3 regions of the Bacillus sp. Medicinal_06 genome follow, and region 1 is predicted to be linked to each of the others. Evidence: riboswitches for the same ligand, from Rfam matches in the RefSeq annotation. Region 1 holds a riboswitch; each other region holds the start of a gene.
What was found. A riboswitch is a leader RNA that binds a small molecule or an ion and turns the genes downstream of it on or off. The one in region 1 is predicted to bind S-adenosylmethionine.
Positions count from the first base shown of each region.

Region 1 (3,286 bases):
GTACAAAACTAATGGAAGCTATTCCTGAAAACTTAAAACATGCAATTACTGCTGGGATTGGCTTATTTATTGCTTTTATCGGTTTACGTATGACAGGAATTGTAGTGAAACATGACTCAAACTTAGTTGGCCTTGGAGACCTTCACTCTGCTCCAGTACTACTTGCATTAGCTGGTCTTGGAATCACACTTATTCTTATGTCTTTAAACATAAACGGCGCATTATTCTTCGGTATGTTATTAACAGGAATTATCGCTTATTTCACAGGACAGTTAACATTCTCAAACGGCATTACATCAATGCCTGGATTACCAGAAGGAATTATTGTTTCTAACCCAATTACAGCTGTTTCTGATGTCATTAATTACGGACTATACGGCGTAGTATTCTCTTTCTTCCTTGTTACGCTATTCGATACAACAGGTACACTACTTGGTGTTGCACAGCAAGGTGGATTTATGAAAGATGGCAAACTGCCGAAATCAGGACGCGCTCTTTTATCTGATTCTTTCTCAGCAACGATCGGTTCTATGTTCGGAACAACACCATCAACAGCGTACATTGAATCATCTGCAGGTGTTGCAGCTGGTGGACGTACTGGTTTAACAACAATTACAGTTGCTGCATTATTTGCGGTTGCTGCATTCTTCGGTCCTCTAGTAGGCGCTGTTTCTGGCGTATCAGCAATTACATCTCCATCATTAATTATTGTTGGTAGCTTAATGATGGGCTCTGTACGTCACATCGATTGGGATACATTCGACGAAGCATTCCCTGCATTCTTAGTAATCTTAAGCATGCCACTTACATCAAGTATCGCAACAGGTATTGCACTTGGATTCATTTCATATCCACTTATGAAAATGGCAAAAGGACAATTCCGCGCTGTACATCCACTTGTATACGTATTTGGTATTTTGTTTGCTTATCAGTTGATTTTCTTACCGCATTAAAATTCCTCGTAATGAGGAATTTTTTTTATGAAAAGTGTTTGACAACATTATATAAATGTGGAATAATTCGAACTAGTTGAATATTTGATGTCTTATCAAGAGCAGGTGGAGGGATGAGCCCTACGAAGCCCGGCAACCGACCCATAATGGGCACGGTGCTAATTCTTACAACACATTGTGTTGAAAGATAAGAGTAACGTGATAAGACGTCTTTTCTCTTTGAAAAGGCGTTTTTTATTTCCTCTCCTCCCCTCTCTTCTTACATTCAGGAGGGATTTTTTTATGAAGAAATTATGTTCCATCTTATTAATCATTCTCTTGTTCACATTAACAGCTTGTACAAATGAACAAGATGCTGTTTCTTCACAGAAACAACAAACCGTAAAAAAAGAAACGACCTCTTCACAAAGTAATTCACAGACAGAAATTCCAAAACAAGTGCAAAAACCGTTAAAAGTTGCTTTAATTATGCAAATGTCTATCGGAACATTCTCCTCCCAATATATTGAGGGGGTAAAAAAGCAAATTGAACAATTTGGTGGTAGCGTACAAGTATACAATTCCGACAATGACTTAGCGAAAATGGCAGCAAATCTAGATACTGCGATTAATTCAAAAGTTGATGGGATTTTAATTGATCACGGTCGCTCTGAGGCACTAAAGCCAGGCGTAGAAAAAGCCTTACAAGCAAACATTCCAATAGTCGCATTTGATAATGATTTACGTTTACCTGGTGTAACCGTTATTGATCAAGATGACTATAGTCTCGCATGGAAGTCGTTAAAAACATTAGCTGAAGATTTAAATGGAAAAGGAAATATAGCTGTAGTATGGGTTGGCGGCTTTGCTCCAATGGAACGTCGCAGCGTTATCATTGATGCATTTTATAAACGTTATCCAAATATAAAAGAAGTAGCTCGATTCGGTACTGCTAGTAATAACACGCCACTAGATACACAAACACAAGTAGAAGCATTATTAAAGAAATATCCTAACAAAGGCGATTTACATGCTATTTTTGCTTCTTGGGATGAATTTGCCAAAGGGGCTGTAAAAGCACTTGAACAAGCTGGTCGCACTGATATAAAAGTATACGGCATTGATTTAAGCAACGAAGATTTACAATTAATGCAAAAAGAAAACTCACCTTGGGCTGCCACAACTGCAACTGATCCAGCTGAAGTAGGTAAAGTACAGGTACGCTTCCTGTATAAAAAAATTGCCGGCGAACATACGCCAGATATTTACTCGTTAGACCCATACATTGTAAAGAAAAATAGTTTACCTACAGAAAGTATCACTATGGAACAATTGTCTAAATACATAAGCGGCTGGGGAAATTCAAAAGATGCGTACTCACCTTGGATGAACAAATTAGAGAAGGAGAAAAAACGATGACATTCTCACTTCAAAACATCACACATTCTTATACAACTACCCCTGTGCTACAAGATGTTTCCATAGAGGTACAAAAGGGAAAAATTCATGCGTTACTTGGAATGAATGGTGCAGGAAAAAGCACCTTATTAAAAATAGCAACTGGCGAAATCCGTCCAGTTGCCGGCAAGATAAAAATTAATGAACAAACCATTTCTTTCACTTCGCCAAGAGATGCAAAAAAACATGGTATTGCTTTCGTTACACAAGAAGTAGATCACGGGCTTATTCCAAATTTGTCTGTATTAGAAAATCTACTAATCGATTATTTAGCACTAAATAGTAAAATTCTATTCTCAAAATCACAACTAACACAGCTTGCTAAAAAATATTTGCAAGCCGTGCACATCGATTTAAACGTTTGGGAAGATATTTCAAACTGTTCTTTACATGAAAAACAATTACTTCTTATTGCAAGAGCATTATCTAATAACACAAGTTATCTTTTATTAGATGAACCAACTTCTTCACTTGGGCCAAAAGAAGTTGAAAACTTTGGTAAGCTATTGCAGCAATTAAAGGCGCAAGGAATTGGAATCGTATTAATTTCCCATCGCTTATCAGAAATCAGAAAATTTGCAGATGTTGTAACTATATTACGAAATGGTACCGTTGCATTATCAGAAACGATCACAAAGATTACTGACCAAAAAATTGTTGAAGCAATGACAGGAAAACAGCTTTCAATTCCTGTAAATACAAAAACGAAGCAACATACAGAAGATATATTTCAAGTTCATCATCTTCAGTTACACAAAAATCGTTCTCCTGTTTCGCTTACTATTCGAAAAGGAGAAACAATTGTTATATATGGATTAATCGGAAGCGGGAAAACAACACTTGCGGAAACATTATTTGGTGCTCGCCATGCTTATCAAGCAACGATAAATGATAAA
Region 1 covers NZ_JBWYHD010000004.1:25,943-29,228, reverse strand. Annotated here, with positions in the region: gene AC1M36_RS10425 (NCS2 family permease) at 1-953, shown strand, start outside; SAM riboswitch class I at 1,043-1,147, shown strand; gene AC1M36_RS10420 (sugar ABC transporter substrate-binding protein) at 1,236-2,351, shown strand; gene AC1M36_RS10415 (sugar ABC transporter ATP-binding protein) at 2,348-3,286, shown strand, end outside.

Region 2 (3,286 bases), on a different contig from region 1:
AATGCACGTATAATTGGAGTGGTGTATTACCGAGTAATCTGAGCAATTGCGCTTCTGTTTCTTGTTTTGTTGGCATTAAGTTCAAAATTGCAATTTTTAAAGCACGTATATCTTGTGTTTCAGCTCGTTCTTTTGTCATGACAAAAATATTCTCTTTTTGCAATACTTTACGAGCTGGTAAATCCTTATCAACAATGATCGGCATGTGCTTTGCCTCCAACTAATGCTTCCTCTAGGTCCGCAATAATATCAGAAACATCTTCTATACCGACTGATAGGCGAATTAAATCAGATGTAACACCTGCTAAACGCTGTTCTTCTTCATTTAACTGTCTATGCGTTGTACTAGAAGGATGAATCACACATGTTCTCGCATCTGCTACATGTGTTACAAGTGTTGCTAACTTCACATTTGCAATAAATTCTTTCGCAGATTCTAATCCTCCTTTAATTCCAAATGTTAAAACACCACTTGCACCTTTTGCTAAATACTTTTGTGCTAGTAGATAATTTTCGTTACTTTCTAATCCCGGATAATTCACCCATTCAATACGATCATGATTAGCAAGCCACTTCGCAACTGCAAGAGCATTTTCACTATGACGCTCCATTCGTAAATGCAATGTTTCTAAACCAATATTGCTAATATACGCATTGAATGGGCTCATACAGTTTCCATAGTCTCTTAATAGTTGAACACGAGCTTTCACAATATATGCTGCCTGCCCAAAGTTCTGCACATAACTTACACCGTGATAACTTGGATCTGGTTCGACAAGCTCTGGATATTTTCCATTTGTCCAATCAAAATTTCCACCATCAATAACAATCCCACCTAATGAACTTGCATGGCCATCAATATATTTTGTTGTAGAATGAACAATGATATTTGCCCCATGTTCAAACGCTTGGCACAAATATGGTGTCGCCAAAGTATTGTCCACGATAAAAGGTACTTCTAGTTCTTTTGCCGCTGCTGAAAACTCTTTAAAATTTAAAACATTCATCGCTGGATTTCCAAGCGATTCTGCATAAATTAGCTTTGTTTTGTCATTTGCAAGTGCCACAATCTCATCAGCAGCTAAATTTGGATTAAAGAATGTAACATCAATTCCTAATTTACGTAGACTTATCCCAAATAAGTTAAATGTTCCCCCATAAACGGTTGAAGAACAAAGTAAATGATCACCACTACTACAAATATTTAGAACAGCAAGCATAATGGCCGCTTGACCAGAGGCTGTCGCAACAGCTCCAACGCCGCCTTCTAAATCGGATAACTTTTGTTCAAATGCTGCTAGTGTCGGATTCCCAATACGCGTATAAATATAGCCTTCTGCCTCTAAATTAAAGAGTGCCGCTAAATCATCAGACGTATCGTATTTGTACGTCGTACTTTGATAGAGTGGTAAAACACGTGGTTCACCATTTTTTGGTGTATAACCACCCTGTACACAAATGGTTCCTTTTCCCCATGATTCTCCCATTTCTCTTTCTCCTTTCTTTTATAGAAAATAAAAAAACTGCTTCTTTCCCTAACAAGAAAGAAGCAGTTTGAAAACACGCTCTAAAGTCTCTTTCTTATCTCTCAGGGTTTATTACCTGCAGGATTTGGCACAATTCCGTGATACGGCTGTTGCCAAGGTTTCATAGGGCCTGTCCCTCCACCTTTTCTTGATAAGACTATGCAATTACCGTTGATTTTATAGCAATCATTTCCTAATGTCAATTATTTTTCTGAATGTTTACAAAAGATTTTATTAACTGTTTTATTGTTTATTCAGAAAATTAAAGTTATATTAAAATTATTATTATAATTGACCTTTCCCCCTAAAATATTCTACACGTTTACTTATACGTTTTTTCTTTTCATACTCTATCGTCATGAGTAAAGCGGCTATTATAAGCAAGCTATTACTAACAATCATCAAAGGAATAGATAAGTATATCATTGCATATAAACTTGGAAAAATTGCAGCGCACATAAAAAAAATTCGATGAAGAAACACTGCGATACAAACAAATAGTATAGATACCATAACCATAATAAAAATAGAAAACTGTTCTACATGAAAGGAAGTCCACCGATATTCTCGATAAAAATAAGTTATGACTTGTACGGCACATGCTAAAAAGCCTATCATGTGACCAACAACATGGAATTTATACCTATCTTGTTTTCTTCCAATTTTTATAGCTAAATTTATAAAGGTACCCATTACAGCCCCGATTACTGTGAACACCCCTATATACCATAAATTTCTACCAATCGAAATCTCAACGCCATAAACACCATAAAGCATAAGGGCTATACCCGTTCCAATCATTATAGTAGACAAAACAACATCATATTTTTTATACGGAAATTGCCTTTGCAAAATTAACGAAATAATTAATATACAGGTACATGCTGCTAAAGCAGTATAAATAAAAACACCCAAACCTCTCCCTCCCTCATGGTAAATTTTACTATAAAATCACAATAAGTCTTATATTCATTCATATGAAAAAAAACTCACGTACATAACGCGAGTTTTCACTATTCTACAATAACAGCTATACCTTAACCAATTCATTTCCCTCTATTCCTTTGGCTTATTGCACAAGACACTCTCCCAATTTCCTTAGAATCTTTAAAGGGATAACACCATGTTTTAATCTAAGAAGATCGTAATTATTGTAAAATTTGATAAAGCTCATTAAGACTTTGTATTTCATAAGTCGGAATAATTCCAATATGATTCGGCTTCTTAGCAGGATTAAACCAACATGTGTCTAATCCTGCTAACTGCCCACCTTTAATATCTGCACTTAATGAATCACCGATAATTAATCCTTTCTCCACAGAGAAATTAGAAATTCGTGCAAAAACATAATCGAAGTATTCCTTCATTGGCTTTTGATGACCAGTGTCTTCTGAAACAAAAATATCCTTAAAGAATGAATGTAATCCCGAATTACGCAGGCGTTTATCTTGCGTTTTGGAAACACCGTTTGTAACAATATATAAATCATATTCGCTTTGGAGATCTTGTATTAGTTCAAAGGCTCCTTGAATAAGCTGATTCCCTTCTTCTAAATAACTACGATAATTCTGTTCAAACAAAGGTCCATCAACTTCCTGACCGTACTCCTTAAATAAAATTGAAAATCGAGTATTTACTACCTCATCTCGGTCCATTTTTCCTTCCTCAAAGGATTTCCACAGACCTTGGTTTATTCTTTTATAATGTGCTGTAATTTCATCAGTTAAAGGGATTTTTTGTTCCTCAAAAAGTAAATGTAA
Region 2 covers NZ_JBWYHD010000009.1:78,447-81,732, forward strand. Annotated here, with positions in the region: gene metA (homoserine O-acetyltransferase MetA) at 1-205, opposite strand, end outside; gene AC1M36_RS20745 (bifunctional O-acetylhomoserine aminocarboxypropyltransferase/cysteine synthase) at 189-1,487, opposite strand; SAM riboswitch class I at 1,579-1,684, opposite strand; gene AC1M36_RS20750 (hypothetical protein) at 1,812-2,441, opposite strand; gene AC1M36_RS20755 (YjjG family noncanonical pyrimidine nucleotidase) at 2,675-3,286, opposite strand, start outside.
Region 2: it holds a riboswitch for S-adenosylmethionine, as region 1 does, so the genes downstream of both, AC1M36_RS20745 (bifunctional O-acetylhomoserine aminocarboxypropyltransferase/cysteine synthase) here and AC1M36_RS10420 (sugar ABC transporter substrate-binding protein) in region 1, are expected to answer to the same signal.

Region 3 (3,286 bases), on a different contig from region 1:
TGCAAGAAATTGAAGGAGACCTCAGAAAACAAAGAGCGAAAATTAAAGAAGTAGAAAGAGAATATATTGAAAATGCAAAAGTAATTGGTGCGACGCTATCCAAATGCGCAATTGATTCTCTTATTTATGAGCGAACATTTGACTTAGTTGTTGTAGATGAAGTGAGTATGGCATATGTGCCGCAACTCGCATTAGCTGCTTCTCTTGGTAAAAGAATTGTCGTTTGTGGTGACTTTTTACAGTTGCCTCCAATTGCGATGGCAAACCATGAGCTTGTTAGAAAATGGCTAGGGGAAGATATGTTTTATCATGCTGGCATTGTCCAATCTGTAAATAGTTATGAAGCACATCCAAATTTATTTATGCTGCAAGAACAAAGACGGATGCATGAGGATATATCTAAATTTACAAACTCATTTATTTATAAGAATAGAGTGTTCGACCATCCTTCTGTTTCGGCAAGGCAGGAATTAGCGGAATTACAGCCATTTGCAAATGAAGCGACTGCTCTATTTGATACTAGTTTGATGGGAGCCTATTCTTTAAAAGATGCAGCTTCTGGTTCACGTTTTAATATGATGTCCGGTCTTGTTGCGATGCAAATGATTTTAATCGGTTTATTAGATGGTGTTCAATCCATTGGAGTTGTCACACCATATCGCGCACAGTCCCGTTTCTTATCAACATGCATAAGAGAACTATTGCAAAAAACAAAGTATCGAAATACACCTGTTTTAGCGGCAACTGTTCATAAATTTCAAGGGTCTGAACGAGACATGATGATATTTGATACAGTAGATAGTTATCCGCAAGAAAGACCTGGTGTGTTATTTTTTGATCATAAAAATCATCGTCTTGTAAACGTTGCGGTAACGAGGGCAAGAGGGAAGTTCATTCAGTTATCGGACTGCCAATATATGCGGAAAAATCTTTCGAGAAAACAAGCGTTATCTCATTTAACTTCTCACATAGAAAGACACGGAAATGTGTATGATCGCAGGTCATCACGTCCGTTGTTCGAACGAAAAATTACAAAGCGCTTGAGATGGTTTATGCAAATGAATTTGGAAGAGACAAAAGTATTGTTAAAAGATATTTTGTCAGCAAAACAAAAAATTATTATTTCGCTTCCAAGTACAAGACAGGTAGATAAAAGAGTATGGCAGGCATTAATGCGTACAGTGGCGCAAGTCACAATATATAGCGATGGACCCATTCCATTAAAAAATGTAAGAGTACAAAGACAAAATAAATCACTTCCATTTATATGTATTGATGATGAAATCTTTTGGGTAGGTGCGCCGTTAACGTCACAAATGACGTTTGAAGGAAGTCCAGAATTCCCTTATATATGTGCGAGAATGCATACTCCTGAAACGATTGGCGTTTTAAAAGGATTTTTAGATATTCGGTAAAATCAAATCGGAATTCCTTGACATTTAGTCGGAATAAAACTAGAATGAAAATAATTTAATATAATTTTATGAAAATAAAAACGATTTTCTTATCAAGAGAGGTAGAGGGACTGGCCCTATGAAACCTCGGCAGCGGATTCAATATGAATACTGTGCCAATTCCAGCAAGTGAAAGACTTGAAAGATAAGAAAGAAGGCATTTTTGAATCTGTATTTTTCAAGCCTCTTTCTATCTTTTAGAGAGAGGCTTTTTTATATGTAAATTTAAAGGAGGAATAGGAAAATGACAACAAAACAAGTAACGTCACACCGAAATAGTATTACTGAAAGCATAGAAAGAAATAAAGAGACGTATGTAAAAACAAGTCATGATATACATGAGAACCCTGAAATTGGTAATCAAGAATTCTTTGCATCAAGAACATTAAGCTTATTACTAGGAAGTGCAGGTTTTCAACTGCAACACAATATAGCAGGACATGAAACAGGCTTTATCGCACGGAAAAGCTCAGGGAAACAAGGACCTACAATTGCTTTTTTAGCAGAGTATGACGCTTTGCCTGGATTAGGTCATGCGTGTGGTCATAATTTAATTGGCACAATAAGTGTTGCGGCAGCGATTGCATTATCAGAAACAATTGAAGAAATTGGAGGTGAAATCGTCGTATTTGGAACACCAGCAGAAGAAGGTGGACCAAATGGAAGTGCCAAAGCAAGTTATGTGAAAGCAGGTTTGTTTAACAATATCGATGCAGCACTTATGATTCACCCGAGTGGAAAAACAGCAACAACAAGTCCATCGCTAGCAGTTGATCCACTTGATTTTCATTTTTATGGAAAGTCTGCACATGCGGCAGCATCACCAGAGGAAGGAATTAATGCATTAGATGCGATTATTCAGCTTTACAGTGGGATTAATGCACTTCGCCAACAACTTCCAGCAGATGTGAAAATTCATGGTGTCATTACTGAAGGTGGAAAGGCGCCGAATATTATTCCAGATTACGCAGCAGCTCGCTTTTTCATTCGCGCAGCAACGCGTAAAAGATGTGCTGAAGTAACTGAAAAGGTACGAAATATTGCACAGGGATCCGCATTAGCAACAGGAACAACAGTAAAAATCAATCAGTTCCAAAATGAAATTGATGAATTATTAGTAACAAAAACATTTAATGAAGTGATTGCTGAGGAATTAGAAAACCTTGGTGAAGATGTAAATCGTAAAGAGAGACTTGGAATCGGTTCAACAGATGCAGGGAATGTAAGTCAAGTCGTACCAACAATTCATCCTTACATTAAAATTGGTCCAGACAATTTAATTGCTCATACGAATGAATTTAGAGAAGCAGCTCGTTCGGAACTTGGCGATAAAGCATTAATTACATCTGCAAAAGCATTAGCGTATGCAGCATACAGATTAATTACAGAAGAAGGAACACTTGCTCAAATTAAGGAAGAATTTAAAGAAGCGCAGCGAAATCAGTGATGTAGAAATATAGTTTTTAGACTTAGAAATTGCAAAATGATAGTAGAAGAAGCCTAACATCTATTTGGTAGGCTTCTTATTTTTTAGTTTCACGTACTAGATTTTAAAATTTCTCAATTAAAGTATTTAAAGCTTTAGATTTTATTCTCTCATATTCCATAGCGCCGGCGAGTTCATCAGCAAGAAGAGGAGATTTTCTAACATATCTTTCACGAATTACATCGTAAAGTTCATATGGAAATAGCATATCGATAAACATGATCTTTTTTTGTTCAGCTGTTAGAGGAGAAATTGATTCGTAAGCGTTAATCATAATATTAAATTGATCCTCATTCCAAACTCCCGTTGTATCTAATAAAGGAATAATCATTTTACGCAAATCACG
Region 3 covers NZ_JBWYHD010000001.1:357,807-361,092, reverse strand. Annotated here, with positions in the region: gene AC1M36_RS01890 (AAA domain-containing protein) at 1-1,415, shown strand, start outside; SAM riboswitch class I at 1,502-1,606, shown strand; gene AC1M36_RS01885 (M20 family metallopeptidase) at 1,699-2,901, shown strand; gene AC1M36_RS01880 (CotS family spore coat protein) at 3,005-3,286, opposite strand, start outside.
Region 3: it holds a riboswitch for S-adenosylmethionine, as region 1 does, so the genes downstream of both, AC1M36_RS01885 (M20 family metallopeptidase) here and AC1M36_RS10420 (sugar ABC transporter substrate-binding protein) in region 1, are expected to answer to the same signal.